DNA from 3 places in the Salinibacterium sp. SWN1162 genome. Region 1 is predicted to be linked to each of the others. Evidence: predicted binding sites of a transcription regulator. Region 1 holds the regulator's gene; each other region holds the start of a gene.
The links. Region 1 encodes HrcA, which represses chaperone genes, less so after heat shock. Its sites were predicted from a motif close to TTNGCACTCGNNNNNNNCGAGTGCNAA; they were not measured.

Region 1 (9,972 bases):
GTTGGGGCGCGACCCTGTGTTCGCGCTGGAGCGCATGATTTCTGTGGTCGCCGCCCGGGGCATCCGCTAGCTCGAAAGCACCGCTCAACGACAAAAGCCCCTGACCGCGAGCGGTAGGGGCTTTTGTGTGTTCGGCGTCATGCCGATCAGAGAGCTTTAGAGAGCTGCAACCTGCTTGGCGATGGCCGACTTGCGGTTCGCTGCCTGGTTCTTGTGCAGAACGCCCTTGCCAGCAGCCTTGTCGAGCGACTTGGATGCGAGCTTCAAGCTTGCGAGGGCGGCGTCTTTGTCGCCAGCCTTGATCGCTGCGCGCGTGGCGCGGATAGCCGTCTTGACCTGGCTCTTGACCTGGCGGTTGCGGTCTTGTGCCTTCTTGTTGGTACCAATGCGCTTGATCTGCGACTTAATATTTGCCACGTTTATGTGCTTTCTTGTTTGTGGATCAGAGATGGTGGGCGGCCGTGGAAGAGAATCGGTGTTCTGATTCCCGGCCGCGATGCGCATACCGTTCGACGAAGAACCATATGCATAAGCCAACAGGCAACGTTACCAGCGCGGTGGAGCTATGGCAATTGCGGAGCAATTGCGCGACCCCAGCGCCGTGCAAACTTGTTTGCGCGGTTCCGGTGGAGCTATGGCAATTGCGGAGCAATTGCGCGACCCCAGCGCCGTGCAAACTTGTTTGCACGGTTCCGGTGGAGCTATGGCAATTGCGGAGCAATTGCGCGACCCCAGCGCCGTGCAAACCTGTTTGCGCGGTTTACTAAGCCTTCAGCGCCGCTGACTTGTCCTGTAAGCAATCTCCAGAATAGTGAACGTGTCTGTGTGCCGTTGTTGCCACGCCTGGCTCTCGGGTTAAAGTCCCCATCAGAGTTCGCCGGCACGTCGGCAGGCGGGCCGTCCCCCTGCACTTTCGGGGGTTACCCCGATACCCGACGGTCGTCGGCTTTTTTACCTTAGATACATGACCTCTTCAACCCTTTCAGTTTCATCCGCAACTGACGAGCGCACCGCTACTGACGTGCCCACCTCTACTGACGTGCCCACCTCTACTGACGTGCCCACCGCTACTGACGTGCCCACCTCTACTGACGAGCACAGCACCGCGTCCGCCCCTCGCGCCGCAGCCTCCCGCACAATGAGCGTGCTCGCGCTCTGCCTCGGTATCGCGTCGCTCTTCTTTGCGCAGAGCGTTGTCGTGCCGCTGGCTGCGGTGATCTTGGGTGTGTTCGGCTCGCGCGATGAACCAACGGGACGGGGTTTCTCTATTTGGGGGATCGTCCTCGCCTGCGTTGCCACCTTCGGCTGGGTGTTGGTCGTTATCGCTGGGGCACTGGCGACTCTGCCATTCCTCTTGCTGGCGGCAGCGTTCTAGCGGCACTTTCTGGCGCATTGACAGCCCGAGCATCCGCCCCCGTAATGGCTCCGGCCTGTCGTATTGGGCGGGTGCGCGCAGGAACGTCCGCTTCATGGGAGAATTGGGCGGATGTCTCCTCGCGCCTCTTACACACTTGAGCCTGCTTCGACCGATCCTGCGTTTATCCGCAACTTTTGCATCATTGCGCATATCGATCATGGCAAGTCCACCCTCGCTGACCGCATGCTGTCGGTCACGGGGGTTGTTAGCGACCGCGATATGCGGGCGCAGTACCTCGACCGTATGGATATCGAGCGTGAGCGCGGCATCACGATCAAGAGCCAAGCCGTTCGAATGCCGTGGGCGCTTACCGACGAAAACGGTAAGGAACAGTCCTACGCGCTGAACATGATTGACACTCCTGGTCACGTGGACTTCACCTACGAGGTGTCCCGCTCGCTGGCCGCCTGCGAAGGAGCCATTCTTCTCGTTGATGCCGCTCAGGGTATCGAGGCTCAGACTCTCGCCAATCTCTATTTGGCGATGGAGAACGACCTCACGATCATTCCGGTGCTGAACAAGATCGACCTGCCGGCAGCAGATCCCGACAAGTACGCCGAAGAAATCGCTGGCCTCATCGGTTGCGACCCGTCGACGGTGCTGCGCGTCTCGGGCAAGACCGGAGTAGGTGTTTCTGAGCTTCTCGACGAGGCTACGCGACTCATCCCGGCTCCGGTCGGTAACCCGGATGCTCCGGCTCGCGCCATGATTTTTGACTCGGTGTACGACGCCTACCGTGGCGTTATTACCTACGTACGTATGGTCGATGGCCAGCTCTCGCCGCGCGAGAAGGTCATGATGATGTCGACTAAGTCGGCTCACGAACTGCTTGAAATTGGGGTGAGCTCTCCCGAGCCGACTCCCACGAAGGGCCTTGGCGTTGGTGAAGTGGGTTACCTCATCACCGGTGTGAAAGACGTGCGCCTGAGTAAGGTTGGCGACACCGTCACGAACCATGCCAAGCCGGCCGAGATAGCCCTCAAGGGCTACTCAGAGCCGAAGCCCATGGTGTTCTCGGGGCTGTACCCGATCGATGGCTCCGACTACCCGGTGCTGCGCGAAGCTCTCGACAAGTTGAAGCTGTCGGATGCCGCCCTCGTTTACGAGCCCGAGACATCCGTAGCTCTTGGCTTCGGTTTCCGCTGTGGTTTCTTGGGCCTGCTGCACTTGGAAATCGTGCGCGAGCGTCTCGAACGCGAGTTCAACCTCGACATGATCGCTACGGCTCCTTCGGTTATTTACGAAGTGATGGGCGACGACAAGAAGTTCACGACTGTGACGAACCCGAGCGAATTCCCTGGCGGAAAGATCGCGAGCGTTTCTGAGCCGATGGTGAAGGCTTCCATCCTGACCCCCAAAGACTTCGTGGGTACGGTCATGGAGCTGTGCCAGTCGCGCCGCGGCACCATGCAGGGCATGGAATACGTCGGTACCGACCGCGTAGAGCTTCATTACACGATGCCCCTCGGCGAGATCGTGTTCGACTTCTTCGACCACCTCAAGAGCCGCACCCAGGGCTATGCGAGCCTCGACTACGAGCCCAGTGGCGACCAAGAGGCTGACCTCGTGAAGGTTGACATCCTGCTGCAGGGTGAGGCCGTCGACGCGTTCAGCGCCATCGTGCACCGCGATAAGGCTTATGCCTATGGCGTTCTCATGACGGAACGCCTCAAGAACCTCATCCCGCGCCAGCAGTTCGAGGTACCGATTCAGGCCGCCATCGGCGCTCGCATCATTGCGCGGGAGTCGATCCGTGCGATGCGTAAGGACGTTCTCGCTAAGTGCTACGGCGGTGACATCAGCCGCAAGCGCAAACTCCTCGAGAAGCAGAAGGAGGGCAAGAAGCGCATGAAGATGGTTGGTCGCGTCGAGGTTCCGCAGTCTGCCTTCATCGCTGCGCTTTCGGGCGAAGTCGAAGCCGGAAAAGACAAGAAGTAAACCGATGGATGCGCGCACCTACCCCAATGCCCCTGTTACGTATGGGGCGGTCGGTGCCACGCGTGGCCATACCTTTACGGTGCTTCCCCCTGCCGGATTCCGCCGGGTTCAACGCAGCGCTCGAATCGGGCATGGAGAAGATCGCTGGGCGTTCGCACGCGAACAAGTGTTGACCTGGGGGGTGAAACGTCGCAGCGGGTTTGGCGTGACGCTTCTGCCTCGCGATCCGCACGGTGAGAACCGGGATCTGTCGGTCGACAGCAGCGCGCATCCTCATGTGCGCGCCGGAGACACCATCGTGCTCTCGATAGGCAGCGGTCGGTTTACGGCCCATGAGCCCGTGCGGGTGGTCTACGTGGTCGACGACCCGAAAGTTGCCGGCTTTGCTTACGGAACGCTCGAAGGGCATCCGCTGCGGGGCGAAGAGTCATTCATGGTAGAGCTGCGCGACGACAACTCAGTGTGGATGACGGTGCGATCATTTTCTCGACCGGCATCCTTCAAATGGATGTTGGTGGCTCCGGCTCTTCGAATCTTCCAATACATCGTCGTGACCCGCTACCTGCGTGCTCTTTCCGGAGCAATTCGTTCGTCGGAATAACGACCCGGAGACCGTGGCTCAAGCGGAGCCGAGCGTGCACCTAGCTACTCGACGTTAGTCCTGCCGAACTTCACTGCTGCATCCTGCGCGGCGTTGCGATCAGCCTCGGCGTGCGAGTTCGTCGATAGTGCCCAATACATCCTCGAGACCACCGACCAGATCGTCGACGACGACGAGGGCACTGGTGTCGCGGAGATCGGCCACGCTGTAAGCCCCGGTTGCAACGGCGATGAACGGAATTTGAGCTGAATCGGCAGCTATTCCGTCGTTCGGGGTGTCGCCAATGATGACGCTGGGGCGGTCACCGAGCATGGTGGCGACGAGCGATGTGAGGTGGTGGCGGTCAGGCGAACGGTCGCCGAAAAACGAGTGAGTCCAGTCGAAGTCTTCTTCTGAATAGCCGGCGGCGGTGAGTTTCACGCGCGAGTGCTGCGGGCCGTTGCCCGTGAGCAGCGCATTGGTCCATCCGTGACCGGCCGCGTGGAGGAGCGCTGCCGGGCCGCCGGGTACTGCCGTTCGCACATAGCCAGTCTCGAGCAGCTTGGCGGTGCGCACGTCTAGCTCGGTGAGCACATCGTCGAGCATGGCGGCGGGATGCCCGTTGATCTCGAGAAGCGCAGCGAGAATCTGGCCTTCGGTCTGCCCGTGCGGGTTCGTGATGAACTGGCGGGGAGCTTCACCCGTGACGTGGGTGAACGCCTCGAGGTAGACGGTGGCACCGTCCGTGGAGTTGTGGATGAGCGTTCCGTCGATGTCCCAGAGAATGTGCATAGTCACCCATCCATGCTCCCACGCGAGAGGTGCGACAATTGACGGGTGCTGCTCGCCGTCATGAGCGGCGCACTTTCTTCATCAGTTGTTAGGGGATTAGTTCGTGCCAGGTGCGTTGCCGATAGCTGATCCTGCTCCTCTCGATGGAGCCTTGCCGGCCAGCGTCGCTGTCGGTTCTGGCGACCGTGACTGGAGTGTGTACATCCACGTTCCGTTCTGTCGGGTGCGCTGCGGCTACTGCGACTTCAATACCTACACGGGTGAGGAACTGCGCGGAGCTAAGCGGGCGGACTACGCCGACGAAGCAATAGCCGAAATTAGGCAAGCAGCCACCGTGCTAGAGAATGCGGGCGTAGCGCCGCGCAAAGCCTCAACGGTCTTTTTTGGCGGCGGCACCCCCACTCTGTTGCCGGTAACCGACCTCACTCGAATGCTTGCCGCGGCGCGCGATACGTGGGGTTTTGCGGATGACGTCGAAGTCACCACCGAAGCCAACCCCGACTCTGTCGACAGGGAATACCTTCTCGCGCTCAAAGAGGCTGGCTTCACTCGAGTGTCTTTCGGGATGCAGTCCGCGGTGCCGCACGTGCTCGCCACGCTGGAACGTACTCACGACCCCGAGAAGGTTCCGCACGTCGTGAAATGGGCTCGTGAAGTTGAGCTCGACGTGAGCGTCGACCTCATTTATGGAACTCCGGGGGAGTCGTTGGCCGATTGGGAGCGCTCGCTCGATCACGCCATCGCGCAAAATCCAGACCATATTTCGGCCTACGCGCTCATTATCGAGACTGGCACCAAGCTGGCGGCGCAGATCAAACGTGGCGACGTCGCTCCGGTCGACGACGACCTGCAGGCCGACATGTATGAGTTGGCCGATAAGAAGCTCGCCGCCGCAGGTTACGACTGGTACGAGGTTAGCAACTGGGCCAAACGTGATGACAATCCCGCTGTTAGCCACGCGAGCCGTCACAACCTCGGTTACTGGCTCGGTAATGACTGGTGGGGCGTCGGCCCGGGGGCGCACAGCCACGTCGGCGGGGTGCGCTGGTGGAACGTCAAGCACCCGGCGGCGTATGCCGACCGGATTGCTGCCGGGCACTCACCGGGAGCCGGGCGCGAGACGCTTGCTGATTCCAGCAAATATCTCGAGCATGTTCTCCTTCGTGCGCGAGTTCGCGATGGGCTAAAGACAGCGACGCTCGATGCTGAGGGTCGCACCGCCGTTGCCGGACTGATCGCTGACGAGTTGGTGGAGGCTCCGGCCGCGTTCAGAGGCACGATAAACCTCACGCTCAAAGGGCGCCTGCTCGCGGATGCCGTAGTGCGGCGATTGCTAGCAGACGCCCCCATTTAGAGCGAAAGTTCGAGTTACTTGATGAACTCGATGGTCAGCGGGTACTTGTACGCCTGTCCATTGTTGGCAGCAACCGCTGCAATGATGCTGAAGATCAGGATGATGATCGCCACGGCAAACATGGTCAGGTAGCCGATGACTACAAGCATCAGGATCACCGAAACTGCGTAGGCGATCGCCATGGTTATTTGAAAGTTGAGTGCGGTTCGTGCGTGGGCGTTGATGAACGGCCCGCGGTCTTTGAAGACGAGGTAACCCACTAGTGCGGGAACGAAGGAAAAGAAGATTCCCCCGACGTGAATGAGTGTCGCCCAGAGCTTTTCGTCGCTCGGACTCATCGGTTGGATCGGTGCGTACGGCGAGGCGGGGGGCGGTGTGGAATCTGACATGGCTCTATTAAAGCCTTACTTGGACAAAAAAGTAGCCCCGAGAGCAGAAGCTCCCGGGGCTCACTCGCTATCGACTTAGCCGATAAGCAGAATTACTTGATGAGGCGCAGTGCGAAGGGGTAGCGGTAGTTCGTGCCGTCCTTAGCCTTGGTGAAGCCGATGATCGAGAAAATCACCGACACAATGAAGACGATCGGAAGCAAGATTCCGCCGATGACGACGGCAATCAGAATGTTCGAGATCACGTAGGCGATGGCAACGGTGATCTGGAAGTTCAGTGCTTCTTTTGCTTCGGTGTTGGTGAATGCGCCGCGGTCTTTGAAGACCAGCCAGATAATAAGCGCGGGAAGGAATCCCAAGATTCCACCCAGGTGAGCGAATGACGCCCACTGGTTGTCCTCAGCCGTTGTCAGTTGAGCTGCCGGCTGGGGGGCTGCGGGCTGCGGATTTGCGTCAGTCATGTGTTCGTGCCTTTCAGGTGAACGAGGGAAGTTCCCGGGTTTCATCAAAGTGCTCGGTGTCACACCTGAGCATTTCCTCAAAAGGGTAGCGCTCAAGTACAAAGACACGCTACTGGTATGACTCGCGCGGTGCAACGGCTGTGTCGTGGTGTGTCGAGTAAGATTGGCAGTCGAACGGATTGAGTGCCAATCAAGAGAGGTGGGTGGTGGAATGGTTTCCGCCCGCGGTCTTGACGTGCTTCGTGTCATCGTGCAGGACTACGTTGCGACGCGTGAGCCTGTCGGATCCAAGTCAATCGTTGAGCGACATTCCTTCGGAGTATCCGCTGCAACGATTCGCAACGACATGGTCTTACTCGAAGACGAAGAGCTCATTACGGCGCCCCACACCTCGTCCGGTCGCGTGCCGACCGATAAGGGCTACCGCATGTTTGTAGACCAGTTGGCTGACTTGCGCCCCCTCACGAGCGCACAGCGCCAAGCGATTGAGTCTTTTCTGGGTCAGGCCGACGACTTGGATGACGTACTTGCGCGTTCAGTGCGCCTGCTGTCTCAGCTGACCAACAGTGTGGCCCTGGTTCAATATCCTTCGCTGGCTACGGCCCGCGTGCGGCACGTGGAACTGGTTCCGCTTTACGCGACCCGCATCATGACGGTGTTCATCACCGACTCCGGCCGGGTAGAGCAGCGTCTGATCGATGTCGTTGAGCCGCTTGACGAAGTCTTCCTGGGCGAAGTTCGCGCCAAGCTGAATTCGGCGCTGACGGGGCAATCGCTCCCGGAGGCCGCGGATCGGCTAGCCAGCTTCGCTCAGATTTTTCCCCTGGAACGTCAAGCTTTTGTGGGCAAGATTGCCTCGAGCTTGGTCGAGCAAGTGTTGGCGAACCGTGCCGACAAGCTCGTACTCGCGGGTACCGCAAACCTGGCGCGTACCGAACAAGACTTCACCGGCAGCATTTTTCCTGTGCTCGAGGCAATAGAAGAGCAAGTAACGTTGTTGCGCCTCTTTGGGGAGATGGAAGTAGCAAATGGATCGGTATCCACTCGCATTGGGCGCGAGAACGCAGAATTTGGACTAGAAGAGACATCCGTTGTCACCGGAGGATATTCCTCCTCGGGCGGCGGGGTCTCCCGCGTGGGCGTGCTTGGCCCGACGCGAATGGATTACTCAAACAATATGGCGGCGGTCCGTGCAGTAGCGCGGTACCTGTCTCGACTTTTAGAAGACAACTGAGCTCGTAAGGAGCAATCGGAACTTTGGCAGATCATTATGAAGCCCTCGGCGTTGCCCGCGAAGCGACCCCGGAGGAAATCAAGAAGGCGTACCGCAAGCTCGCTCGCGAGTTGCACCCCGACGTCAACCCCAGTGCGGATGCATCGGAGCGTTTTAAGTCGGTGACTCACGCGTATGACGTACTGAGCGATCCGCAACAGCGTCAGCAATACGATATGGGCGGCAACGGCGGTTTCGGCGGCGGCGGAGGAGGATTCGGCGGTTTCGGCGACATCTTCGAGACTTTCTTCGGCGGGTCAAGCCAGACTGCCGGCCCGCGTTCGCGTCGCGAGCGCGGTCAAGATGCGCTGCTGCGTATCGAGGTCAGCCTGAAAGACACGATGTTCGGTGTGACCCGCGATCTCGAGGTCAACACTGCCGAGCTGTGTGAGACGTGTGAGGGCAGCTGTTCTGCTCCCGGCAGCTCACCGGTTCGTTGCGATATCTGTCAGGGCAGTGGTCAGATTCAGCGTCAGGTTCGAAGCCTTCTCGGCAACGTAATGACGTCGAGCCCGTGCGGTACCTGCCGTGGTTACGGAACCATCATTGTCAACCCCTGCGCCACGTGTGCTGGCCAGGGGCGGGTACGGGCCCAGCGCACTCTGTCCGTCGACATCCCCGCCGGCGTTGAGACGGGACTGCGTTTGCAGATGCCCGGTCAGGGCGAGGTCGGCCCCGCTGGCGGCCCCAATGGTGATCTGTTCCTCGAGATCAAGGTGCGGCACCATGATGTCTTCAGTCGCGCCGACGACGACCTGCTTGCCACGGTCGAGGTCGAAATGATTGACGCGATTCTCGGTACTACCGTGAAACTCGATGGTCTCGATGGTGACATCGAAGTGAACATCAAGCCGGGCACACAGAGCGGCGAAGTGCTCACGGTTCGTGATCGTGGAATCACCAGTTTGCGCGGCACTAACCGCGGCGACCTGCGGCTCGGCATCCAAGTTGTCACGCCGACGAAGCTCAGCGGTGCCGAACAGACTCTGATCAAGCAACTCGCCGCCGTGCGCAAGAGCAAGAAGCCCCACTTCGCAGAATTCCAACAGGGCTTGTTCTCCAAACTTCGAGATCGGTTCCTGTAGCTCGCTATGGCACATCTGTATATCGACGAGGAGCTCGGCGAGGTGGCGGTTGGCGCTTCCGTTTCGTTGGGCAATGCCGAAGCGCGGCATGCGGTCACGGTGTCGCGCCTCAAAGTCGGCGAAACAATTGCGATCGGCAACGGCGCGGGGCTGATCGTTTCGGGCCCCATCACCGCGGCCGAGCACACTGAGCTCACCATTCAGGTTGTCGATGTACAGCAATCGCTGCGGCGAACCCCCGCGGTGTTCCTGGCCCAGGCCCTCGCAAAGGCCGATCGTGACGAACTCGCGGTGCAAGTTGCCACCGAACTCGGCGTTGACGGCGTCATCCCGTGGTCGGCGGCGCGCAGCATCTCTCGCTGGCAAGGCTCGAAGGTTACTAAGGGCCGCGATCGCTGGGCGGCCATCGTTCGCGAAGCGAGCAAGCAATCGCTACGAAGCTGGATCCCTGATGTTCTCGACCTCGTGACGACGAAACAGCTGGCGGCGTTTGCCTCCACGACGCGGATGCTGGTGCTGGAGCCCACGGCGACGCAAACTCTCGCTGAACTTGAAGTAGATGATCGTGACATCGTGCTCGTCGTGGGGCCGGAAGGCGGTGTCGCAGATCACGAGCTCGAACTCTTGACCGCGGCCGGAGCATCCACAATTCGATTGGGCAGTGAAGTGTTACGCACGTCGAC
Region 2 (9,972 bases), 520 kb from region 1:
ATGTGCACACGTACGCGCACTGCAGCGAAATGCTCCGGGAGGCTGCAATCAGTTGCGTGAGCTGTTGTCTCGCGGCAACGCCTTAACGCCAGAATGGGCGCCTCCCGAAGGAGACGCCCATTCTGTGTTGTTCAGTGAAGCTATGTGAAGCGGTGGACTTAGAAGTCCATGCCGCCCGACGGGTCACCCATGGGTGCCGGGTTCTTCTCGGGCTTGTCAGCGACAACGGCCTCGGTGGTCAAGAACAGACCAGCGATCGACGATGCGTTGAGCAGAGCTGAGCGCGTTACCTTTACCGGGTCATTGATTCCAGCAGCAAGCATGTCGACGTATTCGCCGGTAGCTGCGTTGAGACCGTGACCTACAGCGAGGTTGCGAACCTTGTCAGCAACAACACCCGGCTCCATGCCAGCGTTGAGTGCGATCTGCTTGAGCGGAGCGTCGATAGCAACGCGAACGATGTTCGCTCCGGTTGCTTCGTCGCCGACCAAGTCAGCCATTGCCTGGCTGTCGAATGCGATCTTGCCAGCCTGAATCAGAGCCACGCCACCACCGGCGACGATTCCCTCTTCAACAGCTGCCTTGGCGTTACGAACTGCGTCCTCAATGCGGTGCTTGCGCTCCTTGAGTTCAACCTCAGTTGCGGCACCAGCCTTGATGACTGCAACACCACCGGCGAGCTTGGCGAGACGCTCTTGGAGCTTCTCACGGTCGTAGTCGCTGTCGGTGTTGTCGATCTCGGCGCGGATCTGCTTGACGCGACCTGCGATCGCCTCTTCTTCACCAGCACCTTCGATGATGGTGGTCTCATCCTTGGTGATAACGACCTTGCGGGCGCGACCGAGGAGTTCGAGAGTTGCGTTCTCGAGCTTGAGTCCAACTTCTTCGGAGATGACCTGTCCACCGGTGAGGATGGCGATGTCAGCGAGCTGAGCCTTGCGACGGTCACCGAAGCCAGGAGCCTTGACGGCAACCGACTTGAAGATGCCACGGATCTTGTTCACAACGAGAGTTGCAAGCGCTTCGCCGTCGACGTCTTCAGCAATGATGAGCAGCTGCTTGCCGCTCTGGATTACCTTGTCGACGATGGGGAGCAGATCCTTGATGTTCGAGATCTTGCCGTTGACGATAAGAACGTAAGGGTCTTCGAAGACCGCTTCTTGACGCTCCTGGTCGGTGACGAAGTATGCCGACAGGAATCCCTTGTCGAAGCGCATACCTTCGGTGAGCTCCAGCTCGGTGCCGAACGTGTTCGACTCCTCAACGGTGACAACACCTTCCTTGCCGACCTTGTCGATCGCCTCAGCGATAAGTGCACCGATCTCGGGGTCACCAGCAGAAATGGATGCGGTAGCCGCGATCTCTTCCTTGGTTTCGATTTCCTTGGCGCTCGCAATGAGGGCCTCGATTACCGAGTTGGTTGCCTTTTCGATTCCGCGCTTGAGGCTGATGGGGTCTGCACCCGCAGCAACGTTGCGGAGGCCTTCGCGTACGAGAGCCTGTGCAAGAACAACAGAGGTGGTCGTACCGTCTCCGGCAACGTCATCCGTCTTCTTTGCTACCTCTTTGACGAGCTCTGCACCGATCTTTTCGAACGGGTCGTCGAGCTCGATTTCTTTGGCGATGGACACGCCGTCGTTCGTGATGGTGGGAGCGCCCCACTTCTTCTCGAGAACTACGTTGCGACCTCGTGGGCCGAGCGTGACCTTTACGGCGTCAGCGAGAATGTTCAGGCCGCGCTCAAGGCCGCGACGGGCCTCTTCGTTGAAAGCAATGATCTTTGCCATGTGTGTTTCTCGTCCCTCCCGGACGTCGTACAAGCGAATAAGTTGGCACTCAGCCTATGCGAGTGCCAAGGTCAAAATTAGCACTCGACAGGGGCGAGTGCAAGACGGCACAGCGCACTCGACAGGGGCGAGTGCAAGACGGCACAGCGCACTCGACAGGGGCGAGTGCAAGACGGCACAGCGCGCTCGATAGGGGTGAGTGCACGACAGCACAGCGCACTCGACAGGGGCGACTGCACGACAGCACAGCGCGCTCGACAGGGGCGAGTGCACAACAGCCCAGCGCACCCGCTGCGGCTGCGCCCGCGTCAGCATGGAGCGCTCGGTTGTGTGCGTGAGGGTGGTGCTTACTTCGCCTCGTCGTGCGCTATTCGGTTGGTTCTTCGGTTGAGGCTGTGGCCGATGCGAGGTAGTCGGCGCCGATGACGATGGTGATTTGAGCGGCGGGGAATACGTCGGCTTCTACGAGGCGAATTTCTCCACGATCGAGGGTTGCTGCGAGCCCGGCGGCGACGTCTTCGTCGGCTTCGTTGCTGTAATAGATGTAGGTGACTTCAATGGCTCGGTCGGAGGCTGGTGCGGCACTGCCAGTGGGCCAGCCTGCGGCGGTCAGTTCGTCGAGTACGGTGCTGTCCAGTTCGCTTTCAGCGGTGCCGTTGAGCACGTCGATGGTGATTTTGCGTGCCGGGTCAATGGTGGTGGGGTCGGTGACCGGGGCAACGGTTGCGGTGGGTTCTGGGGTGGCGATGGTCTCTTCGGGGCTGGCGAAGAAGGGCAGCCCGAGGTCGTCATCAAGGTATTGGCTGAGGGCGAAGAGGCCACCGAAGACGAGTACACCGGTGGCGAGCAGAGCCCAGGCGAAGCTGATCCAGCCGCGCCCGCGTCGCTTGGGGCCACGGTGCGCACCAATGCGTTCGACGTCGTCGGGCAGTTCGTCGAATCGGTCTTTGGGATAACTCGCCATTGCTTAGTCTGTCTATTCTTCGTTGTGGTGATTGGTGGTGCGCACGGCGCGCGTGCGCTTGTCTCGAGTGCGGCGCAGTCGCGAGATCAGCATGGGATCGTATCGTACGGCTGCGGGGGTGTCGATTACCGAGTTGAGCATTTGATAATAGCGTGCACTGGAGACGTGAAACTGGGAGCTGATTGCTTCTTCTTTTGCGCCGACGTGGCGGGTCCATTCGCGCTCAAAGTCGAGGATGGCGGTGTCGCGCTCAGACAGGCCGGTGGCGGGGCGTGATGCGCTTTCGTTTTCTGACACGGCCTACCTCCATTGTGTAGGTAAGCCTAGGGCGTGGGCCGTGTGGCTTTGTCGAGCGACTCGGCTTGAGGACCCATTCGGCGCCGCTCGAGGTTAGGATTGCCTTAGTACCCCTTTCTTCGATTGGTTTCTATGCGCACCCGACTCCTCACTGCTGCTGTGGTGTTGTCTGGCGTTCTGCTGGCTACGAGCGGATGCTCGGCTTCGCCGATTGCGCAGACTGCTGCAGTGACGGTGACCGCTGACCTTTCCTCTCCGCTGTCGTCGTTGACGGTGTTGAACGAGGCGAAGGACTACAGCGGGCTCGTGCAGGCGGCGCTTCCGACTTCCGGTATTTCGGTTCCGGATGAAGTGCCCGCGCAGTCGTTGCCGGTAACCGTCATGTCCCATGATTTGTCAGGCGAGGTTCCCGTGACGGTGCTGTCGACGGATCGCGTGGTGGCCATGGATATTTCAGGGTCGATCGCGGCGACGATCGCTGGGTTGGGCTTGATCGATTCTCTCGTGGCGCGAGATATCTCGACGACGTTTGATGAGGCATCCGAATTGCCTGTAATTACGTCGAACGCTCATACCGTCAATAGCGAGGCGATTCTGGCGTTACGCCCCGATCTTGTGCTGACAGATGGGTCGATTGGCCCGATCGACGTTGTGGTGCAGCTACGGGATGCCGGCATTCCCGTGGTGTTTGTCGACACCGAGGCGTCCGTGGATGGCGTTGCCGAGCTGGCGCGGCAAACGAGCGCTGCATTCGGCGCTCCGGCCGCTGGTGAAGCTCTGGGTTCACAATTGACTGCCGAGATCGACGCAAAGATTGCCGAAATCGCCGAAATCGTGCCCTCCGGTGAGCGTTTACGCATGATGTTCCTCTACTTGAGGGGCACCTCGGGGGTGTATTACTTGTTCGGCCAAGAGTCGGGCTCCGATGTTCTCATCGACGCTCTGGGCGGGGTGGATGTTGCGGCCGAGATTGGCCTCGAAGGTATGCGTCCGATGACAGACGAGGCGATGGTTGCGGCAAACCCCGATCTCATTTTGGTGATGACCGGCGGTCTCGAAAGCGTGGGTGGCGTGAGCGGATTGCTCGAAGCACGGCCCGCAGTGGCTCTCACCGAGGCGGGCATGAACCAACGATTCGTTGAGATGGATGACGGCGAGATCCTGAGCTTCGGCCCCCGCACCGTCACCGTGCTGGATGCGCTGGCTCGCGCAATTTACGCGCCGACTTCCGGCTCCTAAATCGCGCTCAGCTGTCGCTGCTGTCCTTCGTGGGTTCGAGCGTGCGAGCAGTCCCGCGACGACGGCTGACGAAGAAGACCACGCTGACGCCACCGACAATTACGACAACGGACGCCAACACCATGAGGTTGCGGGCCACAACCGGGTAGGTCGCGCGCGGTTCAGGCATGCACTCGGGCGTTGCGCTGAAGCTCACAGTAATCGGGTCAAATTCTTCGCCCGCTGGGTAGGTTCCGAAAGCAGCGGAGCCGGCATCGGTGAGCGTCACTGGAGCACTGTCGAGCACCGCTGTGCCGTCGTCGACCGAGATCGCTGAGACGTCAATCGTGGCGAACTTCACGTCGACCGCATCCACGGGGAGACCATCTTGAGTGGTCCCCGAAACATCGAAGATAAGGACTGCTGTCGGGGTGCTGTCAAAGACAATTTCTAGCCCGCTGAGCGTGGTGTCAAGGATGCCATCGTGCCCCGTGAAGCGAAGCGTTCCGTCGAACGCGATCGTGCCTTCGCCCGCGTCGAGCTCGCCCGAGCCTGCAGCCCAACCGAAATTGGGGGTTTCGTAAGTGGCGCCGTCGCCGACAGCCCACTCGCCGTGAGCAATCGTGCCGCTGATGTACGACCGAAGCGACTCTTTGACGCCCCAGGTGATCGCGGCATCCGACACATCACACACGGCGGAGTCGGCGGCAAGGGTGGCATCGGCGGGTGCAATATTCGCGTGCGCAAGGCTCGCGCCCGCGGCATCCGGAACCGCAGCGTTGCTTGTCATCGGCGTCAGTGCGATAGCGACGGCGGTGACCACGAGCGCGGCGGGTCCGAGCAAGCAGACGTTGAGGCGGCGCATTACTGGGCGGGACGGTACATCGACTGATGCATGATGGTGGCTTCTTCGTACAGTTCACCAAAGGATTCGAATCCGAATTTGGCGTAGAGCGGCACGATGTAGTCCTGGGCGTGCAGCATCATGGCCTGGCCGTTGTAGTCGTCGACGATGCGCTTCATGATGATCTGCGCGAGACCTTGGCCACGGCGATCATCTCTCACTACAACGCGACCGATGACGCAGTGGCCATCGAGGTATTCCGCGGTTTCGTTGTGGAGGACGCGGATGTAGGCGGCGACTCCGAGCTCGTCAGCGATCCAATAGTGCCGTGTGGCATCTTCTTGGTCGCGGTCATCAAGTTCGGTCTCGTCGACTTTTTGCTCAACAAAAAATACGTCAGTGCGCAGTTTCATGATCGAGTAGAGCTCGGATGTTGTTAATTCGCCCCAAGACTTGGCGATCACGGAATCAATAGTCACATCCCCGAGTTTAATGTACTGAGCGGCGAAAGCTCACGAACAGAGGAGACCACATGACGTACAAGGTGACAAAGACCGAAGAGCAATGGCGCGATGAGCTCGGAATCAAGTACTCAGTGCTGCGCGAAGCCGGAACCGACCGTCCGTGGTCTGGCGCCCTTCTCGACGAGAAGCGTGCGGGCACCTACCGCTGTGGCGCCTGCAGCGCTGAGCTTTTCAAGAGCGACACCAAGTTCGATTCCGGTTCGGGATGGCCCAGCTTCTATGAAGCCATCAACCCGGATGCCGTCGAGCTTCGCGAAGACCGTTCGCTCGGAATGGTGCGCACCGAAGTTGTGTGTGCCACGTGTGGTTCACACCTAGGTCATTTGTTCGACGACGCCCACCAGACGCCGACCGGAGACCGTTTCTGCTTGAACTCGAGCTCGTTAGAGTTCGACGAACAAGACTAATTCGACAGCAGAGTTTTAGGCGGTCGTTGACTCGAGAGTGACGCGATCGCCACAGCGATGAGGGTGAGCACCACACCGATTACGGTGGTCGGTGCCACCCCATCGCTGTCTGTAGGCAAAAGAATTTCGAGCGCGAGCGCCCCGATGAGTTGGCCGGCGATCGATCCGAGGGCAAAGAACAGCACACCCGTTATCGGCACCAGCACCGCTGCAACCACGATGAAGATCACACCAATCGCGCCGCCGATGTACAGCGTGGGGTCGGTCGGGAAGGTGTGCTGCCAGCCACTCGCAAAGCCGTAGGAGATCGCTGCGATCGCCAGCACCGAGGTACCGACGATGAAGTTGACGTACGTGGCTGTGAGCGGCGATCGCGTCACATGACGCACGTGACCGTTGATGGCCTGCTGCCAGCCAATCCCGAATCCGGCTGACAACGGCAAAAACACGAGCAGGAACGGCCCGTCGAGGCGCAAGTCGGCCAGGCCCGAGAAAATTACTGCCCCCACTGCGAGGGCGGATGCCGCCACCCGCAAGACCGTGACCGGTCGCTTCTGAAGGCTGCCGATTCCGACGCGGTCGATCACGGCGGAGCTGATCGTTTGACTCGCGACGACCGCCACGGTGAAGAGTGCGACGCCCAGCGCGGTGGCTGCGAGACCCTGAGTCAAGACAAAGAAAGCGCCGAACGCTCCCCCGGTGAGGTACCACCAAGGCAGGCGTCTGCTGGTTACTTCGGTGCGGAGTGTACGAAAACCAGCCCGAGCGGTGGGCACGAATGGCACGATGAGCGTGAGAATAAGTAGGCCTGAGCCGAAGGAAATTAACGCGGCGAGAGTGGAGTCGTGAAGCTCTACAGCGAGCTCGCCGTTGATGCGACTTTGGGCTGCGACGAGGCCGCCGGCGACGATTGCGGCGAAGATTCCCGCGAGCGCACGACGCCGACTTCGGGGTGTGGTTGGGAGCATGGGTGCATTCATGTCTAAAATAGGGCGTTGGCCCAAGCCTCCTTAGCTCAGCTGGCTAGAGCACCGCTCTTGTAAAGCGGGGGTCGTCGGTTCGAATCCGACAGGAGGCCCAACAGAATGTCGAGGGCCGTCGGGGTTGCTTTAACCCTAACGGCCTTCGACATTGTTATTTAACCAGTCGTCGATGTCGAGCCGCCATGTCGGGTCGACCACCACGGTGAGGGCGGCACCCTCATCGATCGTGGCGTAGCCGGCGGGTCTGTTCGAGCTTCACTGACTGGTCGAAGCCGAACCCTTCTCTGCAGCCCAAGCTCCTTCCGACGCTCCTTGATCTTCGAAATCGGCAGCGTTCGCATGATCCAAGCCTCACCCGTTGATCCAGAATCGCAGCCTCGACAGCTCGCAGCGTCGGCTGAAAACCGTGCGGTCACGAGCTCGGTGATTCGTCTTGGACGCCTGTTGGCGCCCATGAGATTGATAGAAAGCGCTGGTTTAGTGAACGACATGAACGCTTTCTTCAACTACATCGGAGCCCGATCGACCGATCCCCCGGCAGTATTGGTGCTCCCACTCGATCGCTCCGGAGTTGCAGCGTGATCGCCTGCCTATTGCCTCCGACTTCCCTGATTCCTTCATCGAAGGATGTTCAGGCGGAGCTTCGTCGTCGCGCCGTCGCCCATCCGGGTGGGTTCGCAGACCTCGCGACCGCCTCTCCCGTTGACCCGACGCCGCAGGTCTTCATCGATGCGCTGGCAGCCGCGGGTGGCGCGCCGGGTTATCCGCTCACCATTGGAGTAGTCGAACTGCGCGACGCAATGGTGCACTGGTTCGATCGTGTCCGCGGAGTCACCCTCACTCGGGGCGAAGTGCTTCCCACGATCGGCTCTAAAGAGTTGCTGGGTCTGCTGCCGTTCCTGCTCGGACTGGGTGCGGGCGATGTCGTAGTACGCCCCGCGCTGGCCTATCCCGCCTACGACGCAGGGGCACTAGCTGTGGGTGCCGACGTCGTCGCTGAAGACGATCCCGCCCTGTGGCCAGAGGCGACCAAACTTATTTGGCTGAATTCCCCTCGCAACCCCGACAGCCAAATCCTGACCGTTGACGAGTTGCGTCGCGCGGTCGCTCGCGCTCGTGAACTCGGTGCGGTGATCGTCGGCGACGAGTGTTACGCCGTGTTGAACGAGGTCGACGGGGAGCGGATACCGTCCATCCTCGACGCACGAGTGGTCGGTGACGACAGGAGCAACGTTCTCGCCTCCTATTCGGTCAGTAAGCAATCGAACATGGCCGGATACCGTGCCGGAATGGTGGCTGGGGACGAGCATCTCATCACGAACATCGCATCGCGACGACGAGATCTCGGGCTCATCGTCCCTGCGCCCGTGCAGCAGGTGCTCAGCGCAGTCCTCTCCGATGACGAGCACGTGGTTGCACAGCGCGCGCTCTATTCCTCCCGACTCGAGCGTCTCCGATCTGCCGTCGAGGCTGCTGGATTCCAGATTCATGGATCGGAGAGCGGCCTGTATTTGTGGGCCATGCTGGGAGAAAGCGGAGTGGACACCGCAATGAAGCTAGCCGACATCGGCGTGCTCGTCTCCCCCGGCGAATTTTACGGTCCGAGCGGTGCTCAATTCGTGAGATTCGCCGTGACGGTTCGGGATGAGCACCTAGACCGAGCGATAACCGCTCTACAGTCGTGGGCGCGCTGACGAAACAGCAGCTCTCTCCTTAGAAGGCGATCATCACCTTCAGCGCTTCGCGGGCATCCATGGCGCTGTAAGCCTGCGGCACCTCGTCGATACTCACCACGCGATCGAAGACGCGGCCCGGAGTGATCGCGCCATCGAGCACATCCTTGATCGCCGGCTCGAGATAGGCGCGCACGGGGGCAGGTCCCCCTGTGAGCGTAATGTTGCGGCTGAAGAGCGAACCCCATCCGATTGGCGCTTCGGAGTACTGCGGAACGCCTACCCGGGAGATCGTGCCGCCCACGCGGACGGACCCCAGGGCCTGCTGGTAAGCCGGGAAGTGGCCAACCGCCTCGATGACGACGTGGCTCCCCTCGCCGCGGGTGAGTTCGCGCACCCGGGCTACCCCTTCTTCTCCGCGCTCGGCAACAATCTCGTCTGCCCCAAACTCGACACCGATATCAGTGCGCGACTCATGGCGCCCCATGAGGATGACCCGATCGGCTCCGAGCTTCTTTGACGCCAAGACGGCAGACAGCCCGACGGCGCCGTCGCCGATCACCGTCACCGTCATACCTGCTCCGACTCGCCCCATGTGCGCGGCGTGGTACCCCGTGAGGTAGACATCGGACAGGGCGAGAAGTGACGGGAGCAGTTCACTCTTCTCGTCGACGCCCGGCACAGCCACGAGACTGCCGTCTGCCTGTGGCACCCGTGCGTATTCCGCTTGGAAGCCGCCGACCTCAGGCTTGTTGTAGAAACCGCCGTGGAGGCAGGAGGTGTGGAAACCTTCTTGGCAAAAGACGCAGGTATTGTCCTGGTAAGTAAACGTGGCGACGACGAAGTCCCCCGGTTTCACCGTGGAGACCTCGGAGCCAATTTCCTCCACGATGCCGACCATTTCGTGCCCCATGGGAGCAGCGGTCGGGCCGGCCTTACGGGTGTGGAAGGGGTGCAAATCTGACCCACAGACGCAGGCACGGACCACCCGAACGATGGCATCCGTTTTCTGTTGAATAACGGGGTCCGCAACCGTTTCGACTCGGACATCGCCCGCACTGTAGAGAAATGCTGCCTTCATAGAGTTACCTCGCACAATGAACCTGCGGCTGAGGTCGCTCTCCCCGGCAATCCGTGAGCGCGACCGGCTGACGAAACCAGAGTACACGGGGCATTCTTTGAACTTGGGCAGGGACTTTCACGTCTTCAGTAGGCGCATCACGTCTTCAGCAGGCGCATGACGTCTTCAGTTGGCGCATCACGTCTTCTGCATGC
Region 3 (9,972 bases), 250 kb from region 1:
TGTCGAGCCCCGCGACAGTGTCGGGCAATCGCACAATGACATCGGCGCACGACGGGTTGCCGGCGTCATCACCGGGTTCTAGCGGCACAATCGCCGCGCATCCGCCCAACGTCGCCAGTAAAGGAACCATCGCGAGCAGGGCGATCAGGGGAGTGCGGGTCGTCGTTCTCATCGCCTTCAGGCTACCGTGAGTTCATGACGATTGACCGCGAGCGCGAGACCCCAGACACTCTCGGAGGCGTGGGTGAACTTGCCGCGCTGAAGCGCATTTTTCCGCGGCTGCCCTCTGCCTCTGCCGAACTGATCGGCCCCGGAGACGATTCCGCCGTGCTCGCCACTCCCGACAAGCGCGTCGTGATCACGACAGACATGATGATTCACGGCCCCGATTTTCGGCTGGCCTGGTCGAGCCCGTACGACCTCGGCTGGAAGGCCGCGGCCACGAACCTCTCGGATGTCGCCGCGATGGGTGCGGTGCCCACGGGATTGGTCGTCGCGATTGCTGCCCCCAACGACACTCCTATCGCGTCGCTCGAAGCCATCTCTGATGGGCTGCGCGAAGGCTGCGAAGCGCTCGCGCCGGGCTGCGGAGTGATCGGCGGCGACCTTTCAGTCTCGACCGTGCTCACGATTGTGATCACTGCTTTTGGTGACCTCGAAGGCCGTGCTCCCGTGCTGCGGTCAGGCGCTCGCGTGGGCGACGTGATCGCCGTTTCCGGCACGCTTGGTCTCGCCGCTGAGGGGCTCCGTCTGCTGTTCACCGAGGGCGTCGTTGACGGGGAGCCGGATGCCGCCGCCGCCGCCGCGCTCGCGACCCAGCATCCCGATGCCATCGCCGCCCAACTCAGGCCAGCGCCTCCCATCGCAGACGGCAAAGCCGCCGCGCTTGGCGGAGCCACAGCCATGCTCGACCTCAGCGATGGGCTCGCGCTCGACGCCCGCCGTATCGCGACGGCCAGCGGAGTGGGGCTCGATCTTTCATCCGAAGCAGTGGGTGGGCGAATGCAGCTCGATGGGGGCGAAGACCATTCCTTGCTCGCGACGTTCCCCGAGGCAACAGTGCTGCCGGCAGGGTTCCGGGCCATCGGTCGCGTGGTCGAGGGTGAAGGGCTGCTCGTCGATGGAGTCGCTTACACCGAGCGTGGCGGCTGGGATCCCTACGCCGGGTGGGATGGCGCGGCGGGCTAGAGCGTGCTGAAGCTATGCTCCGCCGAACGGTTCAGCAAAGAGCGCTCCAACGGGTGAATTAGTGTTCGCTGGGCTGAACCCAATACAACGTGGTGTCGCCGTAGTCTTTGCGGCGGTCGAGTTCGAGCCCGGCGGGCCATTCGGGTTCGGGGTCGCGTGAACTGCGTTCGACGATCACTACAGCGTCCGGGCTGAGCTGCGGCGCCAGCAGTGCGAGCGCGACGTCGAGCTCGGCATTGCCCAGCTCGTACGGCGGGTCGATAAAGACGAGATCCCACTGATCGCCGGATGTCTCCAAGAAGGTGTGCACGGCGCGGGCGGCGGTCAGAATGATCGGCTTTGAACCGCGCGGAGCCTTTGCCGCAATGAGCGTCGCGTTCTTGCGGCAGATCGCGGCGGCGCGAGCGTTGTTCTCGACGAGGGTGACGTGGGGCGCACCGCGAGACGCCGATTCGAGGCCGAGCGCTCCGGTGCCCGCGTAAAGGTCGAGCACGCGCGCGCCTTCGATGGCGTCTCGGGCTTCGAGCGCGGAGAAGATCGCTTCGCGCAGGCGGTCGCTCGTGGGGCGAGTTCCGGCGCTCGGAACGGCAATCGTGAGGGAGCCGGCGTATCCGGCAATAATGCGAGTCATAGCGTGTCGAGCCTAGCCCCGGTGAGGGCCTCAGTGGGTTCAACGCCAGTGGTCACCGGTACTCTTCTAGGGTGACCTCGCCCCTCGATCAGAAGCTCAGCGCCGTTCTCGGTGGGCGCACCGCTACCTCGATGCAGCGTGGCCTCGGTTTGCTCACGGTCGGTGACCTCATGACGCACTATCCGCGGCGGTACGCGCGACGCGGTGAGCTCACGGCTCTTGCCGAATTGCCGCTGGATGAAGCGGTTACGATCGTGGCCGAAGTGCGCGAGGTGCGTAATCGCCCCATGCGCAACAAGCGTGGCTCCATTCTTGAAGTGTCGATCAGCGATGGCACGGGCATCCTGACTCTTACGTTTTTCAACCAGGCCTGGCGGGCGAACGAACTTATGCCCGGCGTGCGCGGAATCTTTGCCGGCAAAGTCGGGCAGTACCGCGGCACACGCCAGCTGGCACACCCCGACTACGAACTTTTCGATCGCGATGAGCTCGAGCTAAAAAAGCCTGAGCAGGCCAAGGGCTGGGCTGAGCAGCCAATCCCTATTTACCCCGCTACCTCCACGGTCGCAAGCTGGCAGATTCAGAAAGCGGTCGAGGTCGTGCTCGATACCCTCGGCCCGCTGGAGGACCCGGTGCCGGATGCCGTGCGCCGCGAACGCGAACTGCTGCGGTATTCGCAGGCGCTTGAGTTCGTGCACCGCCCCAAGGTCGACTCCGATTGGCGCAGTGCTCGCGATGCCCTGCGCTTTCAAGAAGCTTTCGTGCTGCAGTCCGCTCTCTTGCAGCAGCGCCAGAAGCAGCGCGAGTCTGAGGCGATTGCGCGCACGGCTGGCTCCCTGCTCGAAGGTTTCGATGCTGCGTTGCCGTTTACGCTCACGGGCGACCAGCAGTCCGTCGGCGAGCAGATTTTCCATGACCTCGCCGAGCCTGTGCCGATGAATCGCCTGGTGCAGGGTGAAGTGGGTTCCGGTAAGACGCTCGTCGCGCTGCGGGCAATGTTGGCTGTTGCGCAATCCGGTGGCCAGTCAGCGTTGCTGGCGCCCACCGAGGTGCTTGCTCATCAACACTTCCGGTCGATCGTGCGTACGCTGGGTCCCGATCTCGCGGCCGAGCTGCGCCCGACGCTGATCACTGGTCAGTTGCCCACGGCCGAGCGCAAGAAGGCCCTGCTGGCGACCGTTTCGGGCGCCTCTCGCATCGTCATCGGCACGCACGCTCTCTTGGGCGATGCCGTGAGCTTCGTCGATCTCGGACTCGTCGTCGTCGACGAACAGCATCGCTTCGGCGTTGATCAGCGCGAGGCTCTGCGCCTTAAGGGGGCGAAGCCGCCGCACGTTCTCGTTCTCACCGCCACCCCGATCCCGCGAACGGTCGCGATGACGGTCTTCGGTGACCTCGACATTTCGTCCATCGCTGAGCTTCCTGCTGGCCGCCAGCCGATCAGCAGCCACGTGGTCCCGCTGGCCGAGAAGCCCGGCTGGGTCTCGCGCGTCTGGCAGCGACTGGCCGAAGAACTGGCCATCGGCCGGCAGGGGTTCGTCGTGTGCCCCGCGATTGATGCCAAGACCGAAGAGCCTGGCACTGAGCCCGCCCCGAAAGCAACCGACGATCCGGATGCCGGCCCGCCGCGCCCCATTGCCAACGTCACCGAGGTGCTGGCGTCGCTCCGCAGCAACGAGGTTCTGGCGGGCAAACGGATCGAGGCGCTGCACGGCAAGCTCTCGAGCGACGAGAAAGACGAGCTCATGCGCGCGTTCGCCGCCGGCGACATCGATGTGCTTGTCGCAACGACCGTGATCGAGGTGGGCGTCGACGTGCCCAACGCTTCCGTCATGGTCGTGCTCGATGCCGACCGCTTCGGAGTCTCGCAACTGCATCAGTTGCGCGGCCGCGTGGGCCGTGGTGGCGTCCCCGGCCTGTGCCTGTTTGTGACAGCAGCCGAGGGGGAGTCTCTCGCTCGCGAGCGGGTCGAGGCTGTGGCATCCACTCTGGATGGCTTCGAGCTGGCCAACAAAGACTTGGAGCTGCGTCGCGAAGGTGACGTGCTCGGCGGAGTGCAATCGGGTGGGCGTTCGAGCCTCAAGCTCTTGCGCGTGGCCAACGACGGGCAACTCATCACAGAGGCTCGGGAGGCGGCACAAACGGTGCAGGCCGCCGATCCGACCCTTGCGGAGCATCCGGCGCTCGCCGAAGCACTGCAACGCCGCCTCGACGAAAGCGCCGAAGCCTTCCTCGGCAAGAACTAGCGGCCGCACTGCAGGGTCGCCGCACAGCGAACTCCCACGCGGCGGAAGGCCCCAGCCACTATCGTTGAAGCATGAGTCGGATCGCTGTCGTTCCCGGGTCCTTTGACCCTGTCACCCTGGGCCACCTGGACGTGATTGAGCGGGCGGCAAAAACCTTTGACGAAGTGCACGTTCTGGTCGTGCACAACCCCGGTAAGACGGCTCTTTTGCCGATTGCCCAGCGCGTCTCGCTGCTCGAGCAAGCGATAGCGGATGCTCGGTTCGCCGGCAACATCCGCGTCACGAGCTGGAGCATGGGTTTGCTCGTTGACTACTGCACTGAGGTCGGTGCGAGCGTCATCGTGAAGGGCATCCGTTCTCAAGTGGATGTCGCGTACGAAACTCCTATGGCGATCGTGAACCGCGATCTTGCAGCCGTCGAAACCATCTTTATGCTGCCGAACCCCGCCCACGCGCACGTTTCCAGCTCGCTCGTACGCCAAGTGGCGGCGCTCGGCGGAGACGTTGCGCCCTATGTACCGCGGGTGGTTTCCGAATTTTTGCAAGCGCCGCGCGACTAACACCGGCACAATAGGTTTATGACTCTCACTCTCGGATACAAAGCGTCAGCTGAACAATTCGCCCCGCGCGAACTCGTAGAGATTGCGGTGGCCGCCGAAGCTCACGGCATGGAGAGTGTTGCGGTCAGCGACCACTTTCAGCCGTGGCGTCACGAGGGCGGTCACGCGCCGTTCTCGCTGAGCTGGATGGCGGCAGTGGGCGAGCGCACGAGCACGATTCGTATTGGTACGAGCGTGATGACTCCGACGTTCCGCTACAACCCTGCTGTGCTCGCTCAGGCCTTCGCGACGATGGGCTGCCTCTACCCGGGGCGCATCATGCTTGGTGTCGGAACGGGCGAAGCGCTCAACGAGGTAGCGACCGGATTCCGCGGTGCCGGAGAGCAGGACTGGCCCGAGTTCAAGGAGCGCTTCGCTCGCTTGCGCGAATCGGTCCGTCTCATGCGCGAACTCTGGACCTCCGACCGGGTGTCGTTCGAGGGGGAGTACTACTCCACTCACGGTGCGAGCATTTATGACCGCCCCGACCAGCCCATCCCGATCTACATCGCCGCCGGTGGCCCCATGGTGGCACGGTACGCCGGTCGTGCCGGTGACGGTTTTATCTGCACGTCGGGCAAGGGCATGGCCCTCTACAACGACGCGTTGATTCCCGGAGTGAAGGAGGGCGCGGCCAAGATGGACCGCAAGTTCGAAGACATCGACCGGATGATCGAGATCAAGCTGTCGTACGACACCGATGCTGACGTAGCCCTCGAGAACACTCGTTTCTGGGCGCCGCTCGCTCTCTCCAAAGAGCAGAAGCACGACATCACCGACCCGATCGAGATGGAGCGCGCTGCCGACGCTCTGCCGATCGAACAGATCGCGTCGCGCTGGATTGTGGGCAACGATCCCGACAAGATCGTTGAAGAGATTCGTCCGTACGTGGATGCCGGCCTCAACCACCTGGTGTTCCATGCGCCCGGTGGCGACCAGCGTCGCTTCCTCGAGCTCTTCGAGCGTGACATCGCTCCGCGCTTGCGGGCGCTGTAGGGCCTAGCGCGCGAGACGCGCACACGGGTTAACACACGATGGGCGGATGCGTGAAGCATCCGCCCATCGTTGTCGTGTCGGCAAGAATCGCCGACTACTGACAGCCGGCTAGCTCGTGACAGCGACCTTGTCGGTCGATCGAGACTGGTTGTCGGCGTTGGTGCTGACCTCAATCTTGCGAGGTTTCGCCTTCTCCGACACCGGGATAATCACGCTCAGTACGCCGTTGTCGTAGCTAGCGCTGATGTTCTCGCGGTCGATCCCGGCACCGATGCTGAATTGGCGCAGGTAGGAGCCGTAACGACGCTCCTGCGAGAGCCATTTGGCGCCGTCGCGCTCGCCGGCCGTACGCTCGGCGCGGATCGTGAGCAACTGGCCATCGACGTCAACGTCAACGGATCCGGGGTCGACACCCGGGAGATCGGCGGTGAGGACGTACTCGTCAGCCTGACGATAGAGATCCACAGGCATGGGCTGGGTGCCGACGCGGGACTGGGCAGCTGCGGAGAGCCTGTCGAGTTCGGCAAAAGGATCAAATGACAGTGTCATGGGAAACCCCTTTCTCAAAGTTGAGTCACCGTGACTCAACAAGAACAAATTAGCACTCTCATCTGGAGAGTGCCAAGTCATTGTGCTCACAGTTCGCTGACAACGAAAAGACCGCCGCCGGAGAGATCCGGCGGCGGTTTTTTGTGGTGTTATCAGCGGATGATGAACCGCGGATAGTTGTGCTCGGCGCGAGCCCTGGCCTGAGCCAGTCGTTCGCGACGGAGCTGGTGTTCGGCCCGCTGCTGAGGCGAGGCGAGCAGTCGAGAGCGGTGCGGCCGGCGACTCCAGGTGATGAGAGCGACGCCGAGATGCAGGGCAAGACGGTCGATGACTCCCACGCTACGTCGTGCCGCGTGGTGCGGTTTCTCGACAGCGGCTGAAGCGGCGCTGAGTTCGGGCGGATGGTCATGGCGGTCTTTCGGAGCCGCCAGTGTTGCGTTCATGAGATGTCTTTCGTGAGCTGTATTCGTGAGAAAAGTGGATGCGGAAGGCGCGCCCAATTGCGCTGTGTCAGGTGGTGACCCAACGGCATCCCCCAGTGATCGCGAGTCGCTGAAAGAGGGAAGATCATCGCGAGGCGAACGCACCCGCATAAGGGGATGCAGACTCGTCAGTCAATCGCCGTTGGCGATGATCGAGTTGGGTCGTGTGCTCCGTGAGCGCCGCCACCGTCAGAACCGGTGAGCGGAAAACGCTAACCGGTTAGGCGGTGAGGGTGCCGACGGAGCCGGCGGTCGTGGGGTTCTTCGTAACAGTAAAAATAAACACGCGAGGCTCCTTTCAATAGTTGGCGTTTGCTCAGTGTAGGGCGAGTGGTCGCTGACGACAAGACCCGATTTAGGTGCGATGCAAAGCCGTGATGATGGCATCGGCGAGCTCCGCCGGTTTCGTGAACTGCGGCCAGTGCCCGGTGGGCAGGTCGACGAGTTCGAGGTCGCTGAGCTGGGCGAGCTCGGCAGCAAAGAGTGCCCCTTCGCTCATCCACTCGCGCACTTGGTCGGCGGAGAACTCGCAACAGATGACGGTAGCGGGCACACTGAAGCGCGCTGGAGTAGCGAGCGACTGCGGGGTGCTCGCGATGAGCGCGGGCTGGGGAATCGCGATTTCGCGAAACCAGTCCCGCAGTTCGGGGGTCAGATCGACGAGGTCTTCGTTGTCGAACACGCTCCACTCGGGCAGGGGAATTTCGCCGTCGACGGTAGGCAGCTCGGTGTTAATGGGCATACCGTTCGGCAGCGGCACAGTGTCGACGTGCACGATTCTGGCGAGACAGGTGGGGCGGGCATCCGCTACCGCCTGCGCGATCGGGCCACCACCGCTGTGCGCGACCAGAGCGATGCGTGGCGTTGGTTCTTCGTCTTCGTCGCCGTTTTCGCTGCCGTCGGCTTCGACGTGCGTGAGGGCGTCAACGACCGCGACTACAGCCCCAACGTGATCGGCCAGAGTGACTTCAGCACGGTGAGTGTCGCGGCGCCGCAAGCCGGGAAGGGTGAGCGGATGCGCGGTGTGACCGGCATCTCGTAGCGCGCGGGTTATCGGAGCCCAGGAGTCTCCGTCAAGCCAAAATCCGGGGATAAGAATGACGTGCATCAGCGGGCTAGCGGTGCTGATCAATCACGATCGGGCTTCGAGATCGCCCAAGGCTTCGCTCGAGGCTTCGTCTCTGGTGAAACGCACAAGACGCAGCGCGGTCTTTCGTGGTGAGACGGACAGAAAACGCGCCGAGATTCATGCTGACTCCTCATTGAGTAGATCGCCATTATCCGCCCGCAGCCCCGCCAACTCAACGGTTGTGCGAATGGTGGGCCCACTTGGGCCGCCGTAAGCGCCACAATAGACGGATGCCCGTGACTGTTTCTGCACCCCATATCGGCTACGCCGCCATGCTCGAACGTTTTCATCCGCGCGAGGTGATGGGCTTCGCCCAGCACGCGGAGAGTCGGGGTTTCCGCGGCGTCATGGCGGCCGATCACTACCAGCCGTGGGTGCCGCAGCAGGGGCAAGCGTCGTTCGTGTGGAACGTGCTCAGCGGTCTCGGTGAGACGACGACAGGCGATCTCGGCACGGGCGTCACGGCGCCGACTTTTCGTTGGCATCCAGCCATGGTGGCGCAAGCCTCCGCGACCCTCGCTGCGATGAACCCGGGCCGTCACTGGTTGGGCCTCGGCAGCGGCGAAGCGATCAACGAACACATCATTGGGCAGTACTGGCCCGAAGCTCACGAGCGCATCAATCGGATGTTCGAAGCCGTCGAGATCATCAAGAAACTCTTCGCCTCGGGGCTCGCGAATAAAGACGTTCGCCACGAAGGGCAGTTCTATCGCCTCGAATCCACACGCCTCTGGACCATGCCAGCCGTCGCCCCCGAAATCTTGGTGGCGACGGCTGGCCCGGTCGCCGCGAAGCGAGCCGGCAAGACCGTCGACGGCCTCATCACCGAAGCCGCACCCCTCGAGAAGATCGACATGCTGCTCAAGCGATTCGCCGAAGGCGCCCGCGAGGCAGGGCGCAGTCGAGAAAGCCAGAGCCGCGTGCTGCGGCTGCACTTGAGCTGGGCCGAAACAGATGAGCAAGCCATGCGCAACGCGCTCACCGAGTGGCCGAATGGTGGTTTGCGTTTCGCTAAGAACGACATCCGCTCGCCGTTTGAACTCGAACAGCTTGCGCGAATGGTGCGACCAGAAGACTTCGAGGGGCGGATGCCCGTCAGCGCCGATCCCGACGTGCACCGTGCTTACATCCAGAGCTACCTCGACGCCGGGTTCGATCGCATCTATCTGCACAACGTGGGTCGCAATCAGCGAGAATTTCTGGATGTCTTCGGCCGCGACGTGCTTCCCGCACTGCGCAAGTAGTAGCGCGCGCGAATAATGCCCCACACTAGAAGCGTGAGAATGAGCGCCTGGGCCGTACCCGGCATCCCCGAAATCGTGTCCGGTGACGACCTTGTCGAGGTGATCGCGGGTGCCCTCGTTACAGAGTCCGGCGATGTGAACGCGGGCGGTTTGCTCGATGGTGACATCCTCACCGTGACCTCCAAGATTGTAAGCAAGGCGGAGGGCCGCTCGGTTGAAGCGGCAGATCGCGAACAAGCGATCACCGACGAAACCGTGCGCATCGTCGCGTCGCGCGAGCACCCCAATGGTGTGACGCGCATCGTCGAGAACCGACTCGGTCTCGTGATGGCGGCCGCCGGCGTTGATTCCAGCAACACTCCCGACGGCATTGTTCTGCTCTTGCCGCTCGATCCCGACGCGACCGCGCGCACACTGTGTGCTGGCCTGCGGCAGCGATTCGGCGTGACCGTCGGCCTCGTGATTACCGACACCGTGGGCAGGCCCTGGCGCAAGGGGCAGGCTGACATCGCTATTGGTGCCGCCGGCATCCACGTGCTTGATGACCTGCGAGGCACCGCGGATGCTTCGGGCCGCCCGCTCGCGGTGAGCGTCACGGCGCTCGCGGATGAAGTTGCTGCCGCCACCGATCTCGTCAAGGGCAAGGCCGGGGGATTGCCCGTTGCTGTGCTGCGCGGACTCGGCAGTCACGTTGCTGATCTCGATGCTCCTGGCGCCCGTTCGCTCGTGCGCAGCGGCCCCGAAGACATGTTCAGCCTCGGCACGAAAGAGGCCTGGATGGCGGGCTTCGATGAAGCGCATGACGAGAGCGCCCTCAAAGAGGAATAATGCTCGACTGTCGGTGATTTTGCCTCTACGATAATCGGATGGGGCTCTTCATTTCGTGCGCGTACTTCGAACACCAATCC

Region 2: groL (chaperonin GroEL) is a predicted target of HrcA. The motif match lies at 1,830-1,856, and genes of this name have one in related genera.
Region 3: I6E58_RS06035 (Hsp20/alpha crystallin family protein) is a predicted target of HrcA. The motif match lies at 6,259-6,285, and genes of this name have one in related genera.

Annotation. Positions count from the first base shown of each region.
Region 1 covers NZ_JADYWT010000001.1:1,537,411-1,547,382, forward strand. Annotated here, with positions in the region: gene holA (DNA polymerase III subunit delta) at 1-70, shown strand, start outside; gene rpsT (30S ribosomal protein S20) at 157-417, opposite strand; gene I6E58_RS07265 (DUF4190 domain-containing protein) at 965-1,375, shown strand; gene lepA (translation elongation factor 4) at 1,487-3,355, shown strand; gene I6E58_RS07275 (DUF1990 family protein) at 3,360-3,956, shown strand; gene I6E58_RS07280 (HAD family hydrolase) at 4,056-4,727, opposite strand; gene hemW (radical SAM family heme chaperone HemW) at 4,831-6,081, shown strand; gene I6E58_RS07290 (DUF4870 domain-containing protein) at 6,096-6,470, opposite strand; gene I6E58_RS07295 (DUF4870 domain-containing protein) at 6,563-6,931, opposite strand; gene hrcA (heat-inducible transcriptional repressor HrcA) at 7,143-8,165, shown strand; gene dnaJ (molecular chaperone DnaJ) at 8,189-9,289, shown strand; gene I6E58_RS07310 (16S rRNA (uracil(1498)-N(3))-methyltransferase) at 9,296-9,972, shown strand, end outside.
Region 2 covers NZ_JADYWT010000001.1:1,017,501-1,027,472, reverse strand. Annotated here, with positions in the region: gene groL (chaperonin GroEL) at 159-1,787, opposite strand; gene I6E58_RS04830 (LytR C-terminal domain-containing protein) at 2,155-2,751, opposite strand; gene I6E58_RS04825 (DUF3263 domain-containing protein) at 2,764-3,048, opposite strand; gene I6E58_RS04820 (hemin ABC transporter substrate-binding protein) at 3,181-4,287, shown strand; gene I6E58_RS04815 (HtaA domain-containing protein) at 4,295-5,131, opposite strand; gene I6E58_RS04810 (GNAT family N-acetyltransferase) at 5,131-5,589, opposite strand; gene msrB (peptide-methionine (R)-S-oxide reductase MsrB) at 5,643-6,041, shown strand; gene I6E58_RS04800 (DMT family transporter) at 6,038-7,009, opposite strand; tRNA gene I6E58_RS04795 (tRNA-Thr) at 7,046-7,119, shown strand; gene dapC (succinyldiaminopimelate transaminase) at 7,603-8,718, shown strand; gene I6E58_RS04785 (zinc-binding dehydrogenase) at 8,738-9,778, opposite strand.
Region 3 covers NZ_JADYWT010000001.1:1,282,532-1,292,503, forward strand. Annotated here, with positions in the region: gene I6E58_RS06005 (DUF3515 family protein) at 1-172, opposite strand, end outside; gene thiL (thiamine-phosphate kinase) at 196-1,188, shown strand; gene rsmD (16S rRNA (guanine(966)-N(2))-methyltransferase RsmD) at 1,247-1,819, opposite strand; gene I6E58_RS06020 (ATP-dependent DNA helicase RecG) at 1,951-4,065, shown strand; gene coaD (pantetheine-phosphate adenylyltransferase) at 4,137-4,625, shown strand; gene fgd (glucose-6-phosphate dehydrogenase (coenzyme-F420)) at 4,644-5,660, shown strand; gene I6E58_RS06035 (Hsp20/alpha crystallin family protein) at 5,769-6,209, opposite strand; gene I6E58_RS06040 (hypothetical protein) at 6,362-6,652, opposite strand; gene I6E58_RS06045 (alpha/beta hydrolase) at 7,047-7,823, opposite strand; gene I6E58_RS06050 (TIGR03557 family F420-dependent LLM class oxidoreductase) at 8,051-9,064, shown strand; gene cofE (coenzyme F420-0:L-glutamate ligase) at 9,104-9,892, shown strand.